Regions from separate parts of the Micromonospora sp. NPDC051006 genome, predicted to be linked through region 2. Evidence: riboswitches for the same ligand, from Rfam matches in the RefSeq annotation. Region 2 holds a riboswitch; the other holds the start of a gene.
What was found. Region 2 has a riboswitch for S-adenosylmethionine ahead of ACIBBA_RS02150 (aminotransferase class V-fold PLP-dependent enzyme). Riboswitches for the same ligand answer to the same signal wherever they lie in the genome.
Positions count from the first base shown of each region.

Region 1: another riboswitch for S-adenosylmethionine. It lies ahead of ACIBBA_RS15670 (ABC transporter substrate-binding protein); the one in region 2 lies ahead of ACIBBA_RS02150 (aminotransferase class V-fold PLP-dependent enzyme).

Region 1 is NZ_JBITFP010000008.1:112,417-122,160, reverse strand. Features, by position in the region: gene ACIBBA_RS15700 (LacI family DNA-binding transcriptional regulator) at 1-68, opposite strand, end outside; gene ACIBBA_RS15695 (Gfo/Idh/MocA family protein) at 288-1,439, shown strand; gene ACIBBA_RS15690 (dihydrodipicolinate synthase family protein) at 1,516-2,679, shown strand; gene ACIBBA_RS15685 (sugar phosphate isomerase/epimerase family protein) at 2,799-3,638, shown strand; gene ACIBBA_RS15680 (amino acid ABC transporter ATP-binding protein) at 3,651-4,403, opposite strand; gene ACIBBA_RS15675 (amino acid ABC transporter permease) at 4,400-5,179, opposite strand; gene ACIBBA_RS15670 (ABC transporter substrate-binding protein) at 5,219-6,085, opposite strand; SAM riboswitch class IV at 6,350-6,462, opposite strand; gene ACIBBA_RS15665 (S8 family peptidase) at 6,832-8,049, opposite strand; gene shbA (RNA polymerase sigma factor ShbA) at 8,329-8,901, shown strand; gene ACIBBA_RS15655 (anti-sigma-D factor RsdA) at 8,898-9,744, shown strand, end outside.
Region 2 is NZ_JBITFP010000001.1:446,895-456,638, reverse strand. Features, by position in the region: gene ACIBBA_RS02180 (glycerol-3-phosphate dehydrogenase/oxidase) at 1-665, shown strand, start outside; gene ACIBBA_RS02175 (hypothetical protein) at 787-1,320, shown strand; gene ACIBBA_RS02170 (FAD-binding oxidoreductase) at 1,375-2,775, opposite strand; partial or broken gene ACIBBA_RS02165 (DUF4031 domain-containing protein) at 2,847-3,062, shown strand; gene ACIBBA_RS02160 (metal-dependent phosphohydrolase) at 3,124-3,792, opposite strand; gene ACIBBA_RS02155 (aromatic acid exporter family protein) at 3,873-5,141, shown strand; gene ACIBBA_RS02150 (aminotransferase class V-fold PLP-dependent enzyme) at 5,167-6,432, opposite strand; SAM riboswitch class IV at 6,478-6,599, opposite strand; gene ACIBBA_RS02145 (PrsW family intramembrane metalloprotease) at 6,623-8,101, shown strand; gene ACIBBA_RS02140 (hypothetical protein) at 8,249-8,416, opposite strand; gene ACIBBA_RS02135 (GroES family chaperonin) at 8,537-8,833, opposite strand; gene ACIBBA_RS02130 (AI-2E family transporter) at 9,036-9,744, shown strand, end outside.

The sequences.
Region 1 (9,744 bases), on a different contig from region 2:
CGGGAGGCGGTGGCCAGCGACACGCCGGCGCGGCGCGCCACGTCGTGCAGCGTGACGGAACCGGTCACGAAACCGTTCCTTCCCGAACTCGACCGCGGGCGGAAATCGCTTACCGCCAGCGTAGGAAGCGGTCGATCACCTCGTCAAACCCGTCGTCCGGCCGGTGGCCCGGATCCGCGTGGCCGAGCGCCCGTTCCCGCCGTCGACCCACCGGTGCGGCGGGGGCTTGCACGGGTGCCGGGCTCTGCCATACCGTCTCGGTAAGCGCTTTCCAAGGAGGTTCGTCGATGGCCGGTCGCAAACTCGGAGTGGTGATGAACGGGGTGACCGGCCGGATGGGCTACCGGCAGCACCTGCTGCGGTCCGTCCTCGCCATCCGGGAGCAGGGCGGCGTGCCGCTCTCCGACGGCACCCGGGTGCAACTCGAACCGCTGCTGGTCGGCCGCAACGAGACCAAGCTGCGCGAGATCGCCGAGCGGCACGCGCTGCCCCGCTGGACGACCGACCTGGACTCCGCGCTGGCCGACGCCGACTACCCGGTCTACTTCGACTCCCAGCTGACCCAGGTCCGGGAGAAGTCGCTGATCAAGGCGATGGACGCCGGCCGGCACGTCTACACCGAGAAGCCCACCGCCGAGTCGCTCACCGGGGCGCTCGAGCTGGCCCGGCACGCCCGGCGGGCCGGGGTGAAGAACGGCGTGGTGCACGACAAGCTCTACCTGCCCGGGCTGATGAAGCTCAAGCGGCTCGTCGACGGCGGCTTCTTCGGCCGGATCCTGTCGGTGCGCGGCGAGTTCGGCTACTGGGTCTTCGAGGGCGACTGGCAGCCGGCGCAGCGGCCCAGCTGGAACTACCGGGCGCAGGACGGCGGCGGCATCGCGCTGGACATGTTCCCGCACTGGAGCTACGTGCTGGAAAACCTGTTCGGCGCAGTACGGGCGGTCACCGCCCGGGTCGTGACGCACATCCCTGAGCGCTGGGACGAGCAGGGCCAGCGCTACGACGCGACCGCCGACGACGCCGCGTACGCCATCTTCGAGCTCGACGGCGGCGTCGTCGCCCAGGTCAACTCGTCCTGGGCGGTCCGGGTCAACCGGGACGAGCTGGTGGAGTTCCAGGTCGACGGCACCGACGGCAGCGCGGTCGCCGGGCTGCACCGCTGCCGGGTCCAGCCACGGGCGGTGACCCCGAAGCCGGTGTGGAACCCGGACCTGGTGGAGACCCAGGTGTTCCGCGACCAGTGGCAGGAGGTGCCGGACAACGCCGTGCTCGACAACGGCTTCAAGGCCCAGTGGGAGCAGTTCGTCCGGCACGTGGTCGAGGACGCGCCGAACCCCTACGACCTGCTCTCCGGCGCCCGCGGAGTGCAGCTCGCCGACGCCGGGCTGCGCTCCTCCCGGGAGGGCCGCCGCATCGAGCTGCCGGAGCTGACCGCATGAGCGAGCGCAGCGGACCAGTCCCCGGGCACCGTGCGCCCGGGCCGCACGCCGGCACCGACCGACGCAGGGTGCCGGCGTGAGCGCGACCGTGCGGCTGCCGCGCGCCGACGGGTCGTGGGAGCAGCGCCGCCTCGCCGATCCGGCCCGCTGGCAGCGGCCGGCCGAGCCGCTCACCGCCCGGATCGCGTTCGCCGCCGCGCACGTGGTGGCTGACCCGCTGGGCGACAACGTGCCCGGCGCGCCGGCGGTGGTGGACTGGGAGTCCACTCTGGCGTTCCGCCGGCACCTCTGGTCCTACGGGCTCGGGGTGGCGGAGGCGATGGACACCGCCCAGCGCGGCATGGGGTTGGACTGGGCGGCCACCCGCCAGCTCATCGACCGCAGCGCCGCCGCCGCCCGCGAGGTGGGCGGCCGGATCGCCGCCGGCGCCGGCACCGACCACGCGCCGGCGGACCTCACCTCCCTGGACGACGTCACCGCCGCCTACGAGGAGCAGATCGAGATCGTCGAGGCCAGTGGCGCGCAGGTCATCCTGATGGCCAGTCGGCAACTGGCCCGGCTGGCCCGTGGCCCGGAGGACTACGCCAAGGTGTACGAGCGACTCCTCGGTCAGGTCTCCCGCCCGGTGATCCTGCACTGGCTGGGGCCGATGTTCGACCCGGCGCTGCACGGCTACTGGGGCTCGGCGGAGGTCCCGGCGGCCACCGCCGCGTTCCTCGACGTGATCGGGCGGCACGCGGGCAAGGTCGACGGGGTGAAGGTGTCGCTGCTCGACGCGGAGCACGAGCGGACGCTGCGGTCCGCCCTGCCGGCCGGGGTGCGCCTCTACACCGGCGACGACTTCAACTACCCGGAGCTGATCCGGGGCGACGGCACGCACCACAGCGACGCCCTGCTCGGCGTCTTCGCCGCGATCGCGCCAGCCGCGTCGGCGGCCCTGCAGGCCCTCGGCCGGGGCGACCTGGCGAGCTACGACGCGGCCTTCGCACCGACGCTGCCGCTGGCCCGGCACATGTTCGCCGCCCCGACCTGGTACTACAAGACCGGCGTCGCCTTCCTGGCCTGGCTCTGCGGCCACCAGCCCGGCTTCACCATGGTCGGCGGCCTGCAGAGCGCCCGGGGCGTCGTCCACCTGGCCGAGCTGGCCCGGCTCGCCGACGACGCCCGGCTGCTGCCCGACCCCGACCTGGCCGCCGCCCGGCTGCGGGCCTTCCTCGACGTCGCAGGGGTGCCGCGATGACCGCCACGGGTGGTCCGGCACCATCCACCGCGGACACCACCGTCGACGGCCCCGCGCCGGCATCTCCGGACACCACCGTCGACGTGCCCTCCGGTCGGGCGGCCGTCGAGCCGACCCCGGTGCCGGGCGACCCGCGGCTGGCCCGGCTCTCGCTCAACCAGAAGACCACCGACCGGTGGTCGGTCGCCGAGGCGGTCGCCGGCTGCGTACGGGCCGGCCTGCCCGCGATCGGGTTGTGGCGCGAACCCGTCCAGGCGATCGGCGTACCCGCCGCGGCCCGGCTGGTCGCCGACGCCGGCCTGCGGGTCTCCTCGCTGTGCCGGGGCGGGTTCCTCACCGCCGCTGATCCGGCGGCCCGACGCCGCGCGCTCGACGACAACCGGCGCGCCATCGACGAGGCCGCCGGGCTGGGCGCGGAGTGCCTGGTCATGGTGGTCGGTGGCCTGCCCGACTCGTCCCGCGACCTGGCCGGCGCCCGGGAGCGGGCCGCCGACGGGATCGCCGAGCTGGCCCCGTACGCGGCGCGGCACGGGGTGCGGCTCGGGCTGGAGCCCATGCATCCGATCTTCTGCGCCGACCGCGGGGTGCTCTCCACCCTCGGCCAGGCGCTCGACCTCGCCGAGCGGTTCCCCGCCGATCAGGTCGGCGTCGTGGTCGACACCTTCCACGTCTGGTGGGACCCGGACGTGCTGGGCCAGATCCGGCGGGCCCGGGCCCGGATCGTCAGCTTCCAGGTCTGCGACTGGATCACCCCGCTGCCGCCGGACGCCCTGCTCTCCCGGGGCATGATGGGCGACGGGCACATCGACTTCCCGCTGCTGCGCCGGGCCGTCGAGCAGGCCGGCTACCAGGGGGACGTCGAGGTGGAGATCTTCAACGCCGAGGTGTGGGCGGCCGACCCCGAGGCCGTCGTCGCCACCATGGCCCGCCGCTACGTCGGGCACGTGTTGGCGGACTGACCGGCCCGGGGTTCAGAGCACCTGGTCGAGGAAGCGGCGCAGCCGCGGGTGCTCGGCCGCCTCGAAGATCGCGGCCGGCGGCCCGGCCTCCAGCACCACCCCACGGTCCATGAAGGCCACCGTGTCGGCGACCTCGCGGGCGAAGCCCATCTCGTGGGTGACCACCACCATGGTCATGCCGCCGGTGGCGAGGTCCGCCATCACCCCGAGCACCCCCTTCACCAGCTCCGGGTCGAGCGCGCTGGTCGCCTCGTCGAAGAGCATCACCTGCGGCTGCAACGCCAGCGCTCGGGCGATCGCCACCCGCTGCTGCTGGCCGCCGGAGAGGTGCGCCGGTCGGGCGTCGGCCTTGCCGGCCAGCCCGACGAGGTCCAGCTGGGCCCGGGCCACCGCCACCGCCTCCTCCTCGCTCAGCCGCTTGATCCGCCGCAGCGCCAGGGTGACGTTGCGCAGCACGCTCATGTGCGGGAAGAGGTTGAACTGCTGGAAGACCATGCCGATCCGCTGCCGCAGCGCGTCCGGGTCGTCGGCCAGAACACTGCGTCCGTCCAGCAGCACGTCGCCGCGGTCCGGCTCGATCAGCCGGTTGATGGTCCGCAGCAGGGTGGACTTGCCCGACCCGGACGGGCCGATCACGCAGGCGGTCGTGCCGCGCGGCACGTCCAGGTCGACGCCGCGGAGCACCTGGTTCGCCCCGAAGGCGAGGTGCCCGTCGCGGACACCCAGGCTGACCGAGGTGCTGGTGCTCGTGGTGTCGGTGCTCATCGCTGACTCCCTCCCGCCGCGCCGGGCAGCGTCAGGTCCATGTCGGAGGCGTCGTCGGTCGGCGGGGCGCCCGGGCGGCCGTGTCGCAGCCGCCGGTCGATCGCGTTGACCACGTGCGTCAGCGGCACGGTCAACGCCAGGTAGAAGAGCCCCGCCAGCAGCAGCGCGGACTCGTTGCCGGTGGTGGCGGCGTAGTCCTGGCCGATCCGGAACAGCTCCCGCTCGCTGGCCACCAGGCCGAGGAAGTACACCAGGCTGGAGTCCTTGATCAACGCGATGAGCTGGTTGACCCAGGCCGGCAGGACCCGTCGTACGCCCTGGGGGATGATCACCATCCGCATCGACTCGCCCCAGGAGAAGCCGAGCGCCCGCGCGCCCTCCAACTGGGCCGCCTCCACCGACTGGATGCCCGATCGGAAGATCTCACCGATGTAGGCGGCCGCGATCAGGGAGAGCGCCAGGATGCCCAGCGGGTAGGGGTTCGGGCCCCAGACCTGCATGCCGAGCGGCGCCAGCCCGACGCCGATCAGCAGGATCGTCGCGGCGGCCGGCAGGCCCCGGAACACGTCGGTGTAGACCCGCGCCGGCCAGCGCAGCCAGCGGGTGCGGGAGATGCCGGCGATGGCCAGCAGCATGCCCAGCACCGAGCCGAGCAGGGCGGCGGAGACCGCCAGGATCAGCGTGTTGGGCAACCCGACGGTCAGCATCTCGGGCAGCGCCTCGCGCATCGATTCCCAGTCGAAGAAGGTCTCCCACAGGGTGCGCAACGGATCCATAGTCGCCTCTCCTACCGCCCCGCTCGTCGTCTCGTACCGTCAGGACGCGGCCGACGCCGACGGCGCCGCCGGAACCGCCACCGTGCCGCTGCCCGGCTTGAAGTCCGCCGGCACCGGGCGGCCCGGGTAGTACTGGGCCTGCAGCCGGCTCCAGGTGCCGTCGGCGATCACCTCGTCGAGGGCCTTGTTCAGCGCCTCGCGCAGCTTGTCGTTCCCCTTCGCCACGGCGTACGCGGTCGGCGCCGGGCTGAGCTGCTTCGCGGCCACGGAGATCTTGCCCCCGCTGTCCGCGGCGGACTTCTCACCGATCTCGGCCGGGGCGATCCAGGCGTCGGCGGTGCCGGCCTTGAGCTGGTTGATCGCGCCGTTGTAGTCCGGCACCCGCACCGGGTTGAGCTGCTTGCCGGTGGCGTAGTCGTCCTGCACGGTGCCCTGTACCACCACGACCCGCTTGCCGCTGAGCTGGTCGAAGCTGGTGATCGGGGAACCGGCCGGAACGTCGAGTCCGAAGTAGCCGAAGTCGTAGCCGTTACCGAAGTCGACGGTCTTCTTGCGCGCCTCGGTGATCGTGATCGAGGAGCTGCCGACGTCGAACTTGTGGTTGTTGACCTGGGCGAGCAGCGCGGAGAAGTCGGTACCGACGAACTCCACCTTCAGGTTGATCTTCGCGGCGACCGCGCTGAGCAGGTCGTTGTCGAAACCGGTGAACTTGCCGTCCTTCAGGTACACGTTCGGCGGCGCGTCGGTGAGCGTGCCGGCCCGCAACACGCCGGGCTGGAGCAGCTCGTACGGGTTGTCCGCCGCGCTGGACGAGGCGTCGTCGCCGCAGGCGGTGAGGGCGGCGGCGCCGAGGAGTGCGGCCACGCCGAGGGCGGCCACCCGGGTCAGGGCAGGAAGAGATCGCACAGGTGTCTCCGAATGGTGTCAGCGGCGGGGCACGGGCGTGCGCCGCCGACGGTGCGCCCGATGGGCGTACCGCGGGATCGATCAGGGGAGCGGGGGCGGGCGCCTCAGCGCGAGGGGCGACACGCGGCGCTGCAGACCCACATCATGTCGACGTGGCGGCGCCGGGTCAGGGCCACCGGCGCGGGCGACGGGACCGACGCGGCGACCGGAGGAGTGCTGGTGCGGATCATCATGGTTCTCCTGGGTCGGGTTGACCTGGGAACCAGGCCACGCTTGCACCGGAGGTTGCTCCGATGCCTGGTCTTCACCCGGGGCACCCCACCGCGGAGGAGGGTTGCCGGCCAGCGAGCCGGGGCTTGACGCTGGCGCTCATGACCTGCGCCGAGGCTAGCAGGGCGGTACGGGGCATCGTCCACCCGTTATGACCACGCTCACCCGGGCCGGCCGCGCCGGAGCGGGTCACGCGCCCGAAGCCGGGCGAATCGCCCACCGGGCGTGGGCGGCGGTGACACCATCACCGGATGGTGGACGCACCGCCGAGCCTGCGGCGGCGCGGAGGCAGAGGTCGGGTGCTGAGCGGGACCGCCGAGCGGTGAGCCGAAGTCGGCCGCCGTACCTGGTGCGCAGGCCCGCTGACCGTCAGCGCGAGGGGCACGCGGAAGCGCCGGCGCCGGTCGGCGCCGGCGCATCGGCCGCCGGGGGTCCGTCCCGGCCCCCCGGGTGCGGGAGCCGGGACGGGTCATCGGTCAGAACGTGGAGACGTTGAGCAGCTTCTCCTGGACGCCGTCCGGGTCGCCGGCCGGCCAGTTGTACGCGGTGGTGCCGGCCCCCTGCAACGCCGACTTCACCGCGCCCGGCGAGGCGCTGGGGTGGGTGGCCTTGTAGAGGGCCGCGCCACCGGCGACGTGCGGGCTGGCCATCGAGGTACCGGAGATGGTGTTGTAGCCGGCGCCCTTCCAGGTGGAGTAGATGCAGACACCGGGCGCCATCAGGTCGACGTCCGCGCCGAAGTTGGAGAAGTCGGCGATGGTGTCGTCCATGTCGCTGCGGCAAGTGGCCGCCGCGCCGCCGCCGGGCACGCCGTTGAAGTCGGCCAGGGCGCTGACCGTGATCACCTCGTCGTACGCCGCGGGCACGTGGTTGGCCGCGTTGTCGGTCTCGTTGCCGGCCGCCACCACGTAGGTCACACCGGCCGCAACGGAGCGGCAGATCGCCTCGTGCATCGCGTCCCGGTTGGTGCCGCAGGCGCTGTCCGTGCCCGAGCCGCCGAGGCTCATGTTGGCGACCTCGATCTCGCTGGCATGCGCGGTCACGTAGTCGATGCCGCAGATGATCGCGGAGAACGACCCGCTACCCGCGTTGTTCAGTACCCGGACCGGCCAGATCCTCGCGCCCGGGGCCACGCCGACCACACCGGCGCTGTTGTCGAGCGCGCCGATCGTGCCGGCGACGTGCGTGCCGTGGCCGTTGCCGTCGTCGGCGCTGTTGCCGGTGGAGCAGTTCTTGGCGCCGGTCGTGTAGACGTTCAGGTCCGGGTGGTCCAGGTCCACGCCACTGTCGATGACGGCGACGTCCACGTTGACCCGCTCGTCCACGCCATTGATCTTCGCGGTGGGGCTGAGCTCGGCGTCGGCCCGGTTGATGCCGGTGGGCGTGGTCTGGGCGTCAGTGCTGACCACCCCGTCGGGCTGGACGAAGAGCACCCGGGAGTCGCGGGCGATCCGGGCCGCGGCGGTGGGGCTCATCCGGGCCGAGTAGCCACGCAGGGCGTGCTCGTAGACGTACCCGACGCTCGCGCCGCGGGCCCGCGCGTGCTCGGCGGCGACCGACGGCGAGTCGGCGCCGGCGCGGAGGACGACGATGTAGTCGCTGGCCGCCTCGGCGGGGGCGGCGGTGGCGCCGCTCGCCGCAGCGGCGGCGACGACGATGCCGGTGAGCATCGCGACGCCCAGGGATCTGCGCATGGGGTTCCTCTCCACAGCGGTAGGTGGGCGGTTGGCCCAGGGCGAGGTTGGCCGATGGGAGCGGGCTCGGACCAGATGCAACAGCCATCCGTTATGATAAATACATCAATAGGATGGAAAAGCCGCACAACGGCGGACCCGACGTCGCGGACGGCGGGCGTGGAACTCCTGCCCGGTTATCGGCGATCGGGGCGATGGCGTTTCATCGCCGGCCGCTTGGTGGCGCACCCGGGGTTGGTTACCGTCGAGCCAGCCACAGCGAGAGAGGTCCGCGAGCGTATGGAGACACCGGATCGCGACGTCGTCCGGCGCGCCGCGGCCGGTGATCCCGACGCCGTCGCCCGGGTGCTCGCGCTCATCAGGCCGATCGTGGTCCGCTACAGCCTGGCCCGGCTCGGGCAGGTCGGCGCCGGCGGGGCCACCGCCGAGGACGTCGCGCAGGAGGTCTGTCTCGCCGTGCTGCGCGCGTTGCCCCGTTTCCAGGACCAGGGCAGGCCGTTCCTCGCGTTCGTCTACGGCATCGCCGCCCGCAAGGTCGCCGACGTTCTGCGCGCGGCGAGCCGGGATCGCGCGGAGACCGTCGCCGAGGTGCCGGACGCGCCCGACCCCACTCCCGGCCCGGAGCACCGGGCGCTCACCGCCGACCTCGGCGGCTGGCTGGCCGGGCTGCTGGCCCAGCTTCCGGCGACCCACCGGGAGATCCTGGTCCTGCGCCTCGCGGTCGGCATGACGGCGGACGAAGTCGGTACGGTGCTGGGCATGACCGGAGGTGCCGTCCGGCTCGCCCAGCACCGCGCCCTCACTCGACTGCGCGCCCTCGCCGGCGACACTTTCGCCCGGGTGATCCTGTGACGACCGAGCTGCCACCGCCCCAGCCGCAGGACCCGGTGCTGCGCGACGACCAGCTTCTCGATGCGATCAGCCGTGGCGAGCCGGTCCCGTCCGAGCATCCGGTCGACGACCCGATCGCCGCGTTACTGCACCGCTGGCACTCCGAGGTGGAGGCCCAGGCGCGGCAACTCGACGCGGTCGGGGACCGGGTCCCCGGCCCGGCGCCGACTGCCGGGCCACCGCCTGCCCAGGTGCCGGCGGAAGGCGCCGGTGCCCGCCGGCCGGTGCCCACCCGGCCGGGTCGGGCGGGTCGGCCCCCTGCCGCCCGGCCCGTCGGCGCGCCCGGTCGACGGCGGCGCGTCACGGCGGCCGGCGTGGCCCTGGCCCTGGTCGGCGTCGCCGGCGGGCTGTGGCTCGGTGCTGTCCGCGCCGAGCCCGGCGGGCTGCTCTGGCCGGTCACCAGGCTGGTCTACGCCGACCGTGCCGAGTCCCTGGCCACCGAGCGGGAGATCGGCCGGGCGATCGAGCAGGCGCGGCGGGACCTCACCGACGGCCGGCATGCCGAGGCCCGCGAACACCTGGAACGGGCCGCGGCGCTGCTGGGCACGATCGGCGACGGCGACGCCGCGGCCCGGCTGCGAAGTGAACTCGACGACCTGCGGCGTCACCTGCCGCCCGTGGTGCCGGCCGATCCGACGCAGCCCGGTCCGCGGGCCGTGACCGACGTGCCCGCATCGTCCGTCCCTCAGCCGCCCACGTCGACCGGCCAGGACACCGGCGCAGCCGATCCCGCTCCGGCCAGCACTCCGGCGCAACCGGAATCCGAGGACCGGCCCGCCAACCCGAGCGGCCGGACGCCGGCCC
Region 2 (9,744 bases):
CGGTCTTCGAGCCGATGCTCGGGTTGCTGCTGGTGGCCGGCGGCAAGTACACGACGTACCGGGTGATGGCCACCGACGTGGTGGACCGGGCGGCGCGCCGGCTGGGCGGCGTACGCCCGTCGCGGACCGCCGACCTGCCGCTGCTCGGCGCGGACGGCTACCCCGCGATGTGGCGCGACCGGGCCGACCTGGCCCGCCGGCACGGCGTGCCGGTCGGTGTGGTGGAGCACCTGCTGGAGCGGTACGGCACCCTCACGCTGGACGTGCTCGCGCTGGTCGACGCCGACCCGCTGCTCGCCTCGCCGCTGGCCGGGGCACCGGAGTACCTGGCCGCCGAGGTCGCCTACGCGGCCCGCGCGGAGGGCGCGCTGCACCTGGAGGACGTGCTCACCCGGCGTACCCGGATCTCCTTCGAGACCAGCCATCGCGGCCTGGAGTCGGCGGAGCACACGGCCGAGCTGATGGGGGCGGTGCTCGGCTGGGACGCCGCCCGCCGGGGCCGCGAGGTGGAGCACTACCGGGCCCGGGTCGAGGCGGAGCGGCAGTCGCAGCTGATGCCGGACGACGTCGCGGCCGACGCGGCCCGGCTGGGCGCGCCGGACGTCCGCGGCTACGCCTCCGACCGGGGCGGCGACGGCGACCCGGTCGAGCTGCCGTCCCGTTGACCGGCTCAGCAGATCCCGGCGAGGGCCCGCCGGGGCCGGTTCCGGCCGCTGCCTTCCCCGCCATAAGCTACCGAGGTGTAGGGCTACCGAGGCCAACCTACGGTCCTGTAGGTTGCGGCGAGTGGTGCGCCCTTCCCGTACACGGCTACTCGTCCCTTTCCTCGGCGTGCTGCTGGCCGCCGCGCTGACCGGGTGTTCCCTGGTCCGCGCGGAGTCGGCCGAGGATCCCAAACCCACGCCCGGCGGTGCTGCCGCCGGCCTGCCGGCCCCCGAGGTGCCGACCACCGTCGGCGACGGTCAGGTCAGCCTCGTGCAGAAGCTCGGTGCCGACGGTCCGCTGCGTACCCTGCGGGTCGAGCCGGACGGCACCTGGCAGTGCATCGACTGCGCCGGCGACGGGGTCAACTCCAGCGGGTCGCTCGACCCGGAGCAGGCGAGCCGGTTGCAGCAGATGCTCGCCGACCCGGGGCTCGCCAGCGAGACGGATGAGGCCCGGCGCTACCGGGCCACCTGCATCGACTCGCTGACCTCAAGCCTGTTCACCGCGGCGGGCCTGGTCACCTCCCAGGACTGCCCGGGCGAGGAGCGGCCCTCCGTCGCGGGCGAGATCCTCCTGCTGCTCACCCAGGCCACCCCGGCCGAGCTGACCGGCTGAGCCGGGTCGACCTGCCCGGGCCGGTCACTCAGCGCTGACTCCGATCTCCGCAGGTCAGAGCACCTTGCCGGGGTTGAGCAGGCCCGTCGGGTCCAGCGCCGCCTTGATCGCCTGGTGCACCCGTACGCCGACCGGCCCGATCTCCTGGGCCAGCCACTCCCGCTTGAGCAACCCCACCCCGTGCTCACCGGTGCAGGTGCCGCCGAGCGCCAGGCCCAACCGCATGATCTCGTCGAACGCGCGCCGGCCCCGCTCGAGGCTGGCCGGGTCGGCCCGGTCGACCACGATGTTCGGGTGCATGTTGCCGTCCCCGGCGTGCCCCACCACGCCGATCGGCACGTCGCACTCCGCCGCGATCCGGGACACCCCGTCGAGCAGCGCGGCCAGCGCCGCCCGGGGCACCGCCACGTCGTCGATGACCAGGCCGCCGTTGCCGCCCGGGTAGGCCTCCGCGGCGAACCTCTCCATCGCCGGATGGGCCAGCCGTCGTGCCTGCAGCAGCGCCGCGGCCTCGACGGCGTCGGTGGCCGCATAGACCTCGTCGGCGCCGGCGGACTCGCACACCTCGGCCAGGCCGGCCAGGTCGTCGGCCGCCCGGGTGCCGGTGTCGGCGGCGGCCAGCAGCAGGGCCTGGGCGTCGGTCCGCAGCCCCATCGGCTGGTACGCCTCGATGGCCCGCAGGTGGGTCTGGTCGAGCAGCTCCAGCAGGCTCGGGCTGAGCCCGCGGGCGGCGATCTCGGCCACCGCCGCGCCGGCCGCCGCGGTGGACGGGAAGACCGCGACCAGGGTGAGCGACTCCGCCGGGGCGGGACGCAACGCCACGGTCACCTCGGTGATCACCCCGAGGGTGCCCTCAGAGCCGACGAAGAGCCGGGTGAGGTCGTAGCCGGCCACCCCCTTGGCGGTCCGCCGGCCGGTGCGCAGCACCTCGCCGGAGGCGAGCACGACCTCCAGGCCGAGCACGTACTCGGTGGTGACGCCGTACTTGACGCAGCACATGCCGCCGGCGTTGGTGGCCACGTTGCCGCCGATGGTGGAGGACTCCCAGGAGCCGGGGTCCGGCGGGTACCAGAGCCCCTGCTTCGCCACCGCCGCGGCCAGCGTCGCGTTCACCACTCCCGGCTGCACCACCGCGATCCGGCTCACCGGGTCGATCTCGCGGATCGCGTCCATCGCGACGGTGCTCAGCACCACGGCGCCGTCCACCGCGTTCGCCGCGCCGGCCAGGCCGGTCCGCGCGCCCTGCGGCACCACTGGTACGCCGTGTCGGGCGGCCGCCCGGACCACGGCGACCACCTCCTCGGTGCTGCGCGGGCGGGTGACCACCAGCGGGGTGCCCGCCGAGCAGAGGTCGGCCTCGTCGCGTTCGTGCATGCGGAGCAGGTCCGGGTCGGTCAGCACGGCGCTCTCGCCGAGGGCGGCGCGCAGGTCGTCGAGGAGCGGGTTTCCGGCCATGCTGGAGAGGCTAGGTCGCCGACCGTCGATCATCAACATGATCGACAAGCGCGGGGGCTAGGTTGGTGGGCATGCTCTACCTGGACCGGCCCGGCTGGCCGTCCCGCGGCCGGCTCTGGTCGCACCTGATCAGCGACGTCTCCTACGCCGAGTTGCACGCCTTCGCCGAGGCGCTCGGCGCTCCCCGGCGCGGCTTCGACCGGGACCACTACGACATTCCGGCCGACCGCTTCGCGATGGCGGTCTGGCTGGGGGCACGGGTGGTGCCCAGCCGGGAGCTGGTCCGGCTGCTCCGCGCGGCCGGGCTGCGCCGCCCCAAGCACCTCGTCCGCGCCGAGGCACGCTCGGCTACGCCGGACCGGGCGTCGGCCGGGACGCCGGACCGGTCAGCGCGGTCAGCTCCCGGTGCAGGTTCGCCCGAGCCGGCCGCTCCCACCGCGCGGCCAGCGGTGGCAGGCGGAACAGCGCCGGCAGGGCGAGCAGCCCGCTGAGCACCCGGGCGCGGCCGACCCGGAAGTCCGGATCGGGCACGTGGGCGTACTCCCGACGGATCGCGGCGGCATAGCGGTCGTACGCCGGCGGGGAGGTGGCCAGCACGGCCAGGTCGGCGTCGCAGAGCAGCGCGCCGTCGGCGTCGTCGGTGGCCACCTCGTGCCCGGCGGTGAGCAGCACCAGCCGGCGGACCTCGGTCACCGCGGCGGCCGGCAGCCCGAGCCCGGCCAGCAACCGGTCGGCCAACTCGGCGCTGTCCCGCTCGTTGGCGTCGCCGGAAGCGCGCGGGTCGTAGATGGCGTCGTGGCACCAGGCCGCCAGCCGGACCAGGTCCGGACGCCCGGCCAGCCCGGCGTACGCGTCGACGACGTCGAGCACGGCGCTCAGGTGGTCGACGGTGTGGTAATGCCGGTGCGGCTCCCGCCACCGGCGCAGCAGCTGCTGCCCGGTGTCGGTCAGCCCGGCGGGATCGGTTGCTCCGGCGTCCCGCGCCGCCGCCCGCCACCGGTCGAGAAGGTCAGCCACCCGTCGAGTGTGCCGCACCGCGCTCCCGCCGTAACGCCGAGGATTCACCCGGCCCGGCGCGGGTAGTACCCGCCATGGCCGTGGCCCGGGGGAGCAGACGTCCGTCTTTTCTACGCCGTGCCGGCCTGCGGAACGGCCGGCTGGCCGACATCGACAGCGCCCGCATCGCCGAGGCGATGGACCAGGTGCGGGACCGGAGCAAGGCGACGCTGCACGATCGGCTGCACCGGGTCCGGATGGCCGCGGGGCTCGCGGTGCAGGCCGGGCTGGCGGCCGCGCTGGCCTACCTTGTCTCGCACCGGCTGCTGGGCAACCCGCAGCCGGTCTTCGCGCCGATCTCCGCCGTCGGCACCCTGGCCGCCTCGGTCGGCCAGCGCTTCCGACGGACCGTGGAACTGATCGTCGGCGTGGCGATCGGGGTGGGCATCGGCGATCTCCTCATCCACCTGCTCGGCACCGGCGCGTGGCAGCTCGGGGCGGTGGTCACGGCGGCCATCCTGCTGACCATCTTCGCCGGGGCGAGCGTCGCGATCGTGATCCAGGCCGCCGCCACCGCCGTGCTGATCGTGACGTTGAGCCCCTCCACCCAGGATCTCGAGATCCCCCGGTTCATCGACGCCTTCGTCGGCGGCGGGATCGCGCTGCTGGTGACGGCGATCCTGCTGCCGCTCAACCCGCTCCGGGTGATCAATCGCGCCGCCCGGCCGGCGCTGGACCTGCTCTCCGCCCAGCTCGACGCGACCGCCGAGGGACTGCGCACCCTGGACCGGGGCAGCGTGCAGCGGGCCCTGGACCGGCTGCGCAACAACAAGGAGGAGCTGGCCAACCTCGCCGAGGCGATCGAGGGGGCGAAGGAGACGGCCACCCTCTCCCCGGCCCGCTGGCACCGACGCGACGAGCTGACCCACTACGCCGAGGCGGCCGACCCGATCGACCGGGCGATGCGCAACAGCGGCACGCTCATCCGCCGCTCGGTCACCCTGATCGAGGACGAGGAACCGGTCCCCGGACCCATGCCGGACGCCATCTCGCACCTGGCCGAGTCGGTCCGCCTGCTCAAGCACGAGTTCGCCGTGGGTGACGAGCCGGAGCAGTCCCGGGAACGGTCGCTGCGCGCGGTCAGCGAGGCCGGCCGGGCGTACGCCGAGGGGGTCGGCTTCTCCGGCAGCGTGGTGATCGCCCAGGTGCGTACCACGGCGAGTGATCTCCTGGTCGCCTCCGGCATCGAACAGGACGAGGCGAACCGCTTGATCCGGAAGTCCTTCGGCGAACAGGAGGCACCCCGGGGCGGTGGGCCCGAGCCGGACGAGAGCGGACCGAAGCAGCCCACCGCACCCCCGGTCGGCTGACCGGCCCGGGGCGCGTCCGCCGGGGTCAACCGAGAGTTGCCAGCGCCGCCAGGAGCCGGTCGACGTCCGCCGTCGTGCTGCCCAGGCCGATGCTGGCCCGCAGCGCGGTCGGCGGCAGATCCCGGCGGCCGGTACGGGCCGCCGCCTCGGTCAGCAGCCGCCGGGCAAGCGGGTGGGCGCAGAAGAGCCCGTCGCGCACCCCGATCGCGTGCCCCCGGGCCAGCTCGGCGGCGACCTCGGCGGAATCCCGGCCGGCGACCACGAACGAGACGATGCCGACCCGTGGCGCGTCCGGGCCGAAGGTGCGCAGCTCCACCACGTGCGGCAGCGCGGCGAGCCCGTCCCGCAGCCGGGTCAGCAGCCGCTGCTCCCGGCGGTGCAGCGCGGCCCGATCGGCGTCGGCGAGGGCGGCGCAGACTGCGGCCAGGGCGACCGCGCCGAGCAGGTTGGGCGTACCCGCCTCGTGCCGCGCCGGCCCGAGCGCCCAGCTCACGTCGTGGGTGGCCGCCCCGACCCGGCTGGTGGCGCCGCCACCGGAGAGGTACGGCGGCGCCGCGTCCAACCAGTCGGCCCGCCCGATCAGCACACCGGCGCCGAACGGGGCGTAGAGCTTGTGGCCGGAGACGGCCAGGTAGTCGACGTCCAACTCGAGCAGGTCGACCGGGGCGTGCGGGGCGAGCTGCGCGGCGTCCAGCGCGATCCGGGCCCGGTGCCGCCGCGCCACCCGGGCCAGCTCGGCGACCGGCCAGCGCTCTCCGGTCACGTTGCTGGCCCCGGTCACCGCGACCAGCACCGGAAGCCCCGGGTTGGCGTCCCGCCGCAGCTCGGCGAGGGCCGCGTCCAGGGCCCGGACCGCCTCGCCACTGTCGGCCGGCACGGGCAGCCGGACCGAGCCGCGCGGCCAGGGCAGCAGGTTCGCGTGGTGCTCGCCAGCGAAGGTGACCACGGTGGTGCCGGGCGGCAACGCGCGACCGAGCAGGTTGAGCGCGTCGGTGGTGTTCCGAGTGAAGATCACGTGGTCGTCGCTGCGGGCGCCGAAGAAGTCGCCCACCGTCTGCCGGGACCGCTCGTAGGCGAGCGTGCAGCGACGGGAGAGCGCGCCGGCGCCGCGGTGCACGCTGGCGTACCAGGGAAGCAGCTCGGCCACCGCGTCGGCCGCGACACGCGCGCACGGCGCGGTGGCCGCGTAGTCGAGGTTGATCTCGCCGGGCACGCCGAGCACGTCGAGCGGCCCGACTGCGGCGGGAACGGTCGCCGGAGCGGGCAGTGCGGGCACGAGGGTGACGGACATGGCAGAACCTCCCGGGGCCGGGACCCCGGGTGCACGTCGGGACGGGGTCCGCGCTTGCCCGGCTCACGAATCGGGGCCGGGCCCGGTCATCACCCGGGGCACCCCACCGCGAACTCGACGAGGGTTGCCGGCCAGCAAGCCGGGGCTTGACGCTGGCGCTCGTGACCTGTCCGCAGCATAGCGGCCGCCGATGCGACCGAACCAGCCGGCCGGGGATGGCTACGCTGACCGCATGGCCGACACCCCGCCCGGCGGAGCCCTGCCGTCGCCGACCGCGCCTTCCGCCCCGCCCGCGCCCGGTGCCGCGCCCCGGATGCCGCTGCGCCGGCTCGGCTGGCGACGGTTCCTGGTGCTCGCCGCGGTGGTGCTCTTCATCGCCGCCTGCGCGACCTTCATGGCCTTCACCCTGGGCGAGAGCCTCGGCGCCCAGGCGCTGCTGATCGGCCTGGTGGCCGCCATCCTGCCGGTGCCGGTGCTGGTCGGGTGCTTCCTCTGGCTCGACCGGTACGAACCGGAACCGCTGAAGTACCTGGTCTTCTGCTTCACCTGGGGCGCGTTCGTCTCCACCGCCGCCGCGCTCACCGTGAACGAGTTCGCCGCCCGCCGGTTCGACGACTGGGGGCTGCCGTCCGCCCTCACCAGCGTGCTCGTCGCGCCGTTCGTCGAGGAGTTGACCAAGGCGCTCGGGCCGATCCTGCTGCTGATCTTCCGGCGCCGGGAGTGGTCGGGGATCACCGACGGCCTGGTCTACTGCGGGCTCTCCGCGGTCGGTTTCGCCATGGTGGAGAACATCCTCTACCTCGGCGGCTACGGGTTCCGGACCGGCGTGGAGCAGTTCGGGCCGGCGACCGGCGCCCAGCAGGTCATCGCCATCTTCATCGTCCGGATCCTGCTCTTCGGCTTCGCCCATCCGCTCTTCACCTCGATGACCGGGGTGGGGCTGGGCATCGCCGCGCGTACCGCCGACCGCCGGGTCCGGGTGCTGGCCCCGATCGCCGGCCTGCTGCTGGCCATGATGCTGCACGGCACCTGGAACCTGCTGCCGACGCTGACCCAGGCCACCGGCCAGGCGTTCATCATGCTGTACGGCTTCATCGGGGTGATGGTGCCGATCTTCTTCGGCACGGTCGGGCTGGCGGTCTGGCTGCGCGCCTGGGAGGGGCGGCTCACCGAGCGGACCCTGCCGGACTACGTCCGTGCCGGCTGGCTGAGCCCGCCCGAGGTGGCGGCGCTGAGCAGCCTGGGCCGCCGGCACGCGGCGCGGGCCTGGGCGCGCCGGGTGGCCGGCGACGGCGGAGTCAAGGCGATGCGTGGTTACCAGTTCGCCGCCACCCGGCTGGCGCTGCTGCGCGACGGCTCGCTGCGGGGCCTGGACCGCCGGCCGGTGGACCGGGAGCGGACCGCGCGGGAGGAACGGGAGTTGCTGGACGCGATCACCGCGTACCGGTCGTTCTTCGCCGGTCGCGATCCGCAGGCCCCCGCCGGGGTGTGGGACGGGAACCGCTACCACCTGCGGTTCCCGGACGGTTCGCAGCGGCCGGTGGACCCGCCGGAGGAGCCGGTGGTGCCGATCCCGGTGGTGCTCGCCGCGCCGCCGCCGGCGCACCCGGTCGGTTATCCGCCGCCGGGCTGGTACGGCCCGCACCCGGGCTGGCCGGGGCGTTTCTGAAGGAAGGGCGCTGGTTTCCGGGCGGCGCCGCCGTGCGGAGCCGGCGCGCCGACCGGGCGGCGCGCCGGTGTTCCGCGTGCGCGGCCGGTTCGGCGCGGCGGCCGGGCGCGGCCGCTCGGCGTCGCGGGATCGGTGCGGGCCGGCCGGTCAGGCCATCAGGCCGGTGAGGAAGTCACCGAGCCCCTGGAACATCGCCATGAGGCCCGCGCCGATCGCCTTGAACGTCGCCGCCGCGCCGTCCGGCCGGAACGCCATGAAGTAGATCAGGAATCCGATGAAGCCCCAGAAAAGCAGCTTCCTAATCCACTCGGGCATCGTCCCTCCCCAGGGCGGTGGTGCGGCTGGCTTCCCGGCCGGGGGCGGTGCAAACGACGCCCGCGACGGCAACGGCGGAATCTTCGCCGTAGGCGAGGCGGGTACGCCTGGGGTGCGGACCTAGAGGTACAGGCCGGTGGAGTCGTTCTCGACCCGTTCGGCGGCGACGGCGTGCACGTCCCGCTCGCGGAGCAGGACGTAGCCCCGGCCGTGCAGCTCGACCTCCGAGCGGTCGTCCGGGTCGAAGAGCACCCGGTCGCCGGAGACGATGGAGCGGACGTTCGGACCCACTCCGACGGCGGTCGCCCACGCCAACCGCTTACCCACGGCCGCGGTCGCCGGGATCACGATGCCGGCGGTCGAGCGTCGCTCGCCCTCGCTGCCATCCATCCGGACCAGCACCCGGTCGTGCAGCATGCGGATCGGCAGGCCGGAGTCGAGATTGTCGTGGGCGGTCACGCCGCAGACGCTACCGTGTGGTCCGGTCAACGCCCGCCGGTGGTTACCGAGGTGGTGACGGGGGCAATGGATGGCGGAACTGCCCTACTGTGGTGCGGTCCGGCGTATGCTGTCCGACCTGTCGCCGTGGGCGGACCGGTCGTCTTGCCAGGAGGTGCGCTTGAGCCGCTTCGAGCGGATACGCGAGCGGCTCGGCCGCGCGTACCAGTCGGGACGGGACTCCGTACGGTCCGGCCGGGACCGGACCGAAGACCCGCCGGAGGTGGCTGGAGTGGCCTCACCGACCTCGCCGGGGCCGGTGGCGCCGCCGACGGCGACGGTGGTCGGCGCCCCCGCCCCCGCGGCGATGCACACCTCCACCGCCAGCCGGGACGACGCCGACGTGCCACACGCGCTGCGGATCGCCGCCGCCTGGTCCTGGCGGTTGATCGTGGTCGGCGCGGTGGCCTGGGCGCTGCTGATGATCGTCAGCACCATCAAGATCGTGATCATCCCGCTGGCCATCGCGTTGCTGCTCTCGGCGCTGCTGGCGCCGGCGGTCGGCTGGCTGCTGCGGGCCCGCTTCCCCCGCTCGTTGGCGACCGCGGTGGTGCTGGTCGGCGGCCTGGCCGCGGTGATCGGCACGTTGACCCTGGTGGTGAACGAGTTCATCCAGGGGGTGCCGGAGCTGAGCGAGAAGTCCTCGGAGGGCGTCCGGCAGATCCAGAACTGGCTGAAGACGGGCCCACTGCACCTCTCCGACACCCAGCTCGACCGCTACATCGACGAGGCGCAGCACTGGATCAACGGCAACACCCAGCGGTTCACCAGTGGGGCGCTCAGCACGGCCGCCACGCTGGCCGAGGTGCTGACCGGCACCATCCTGGTGC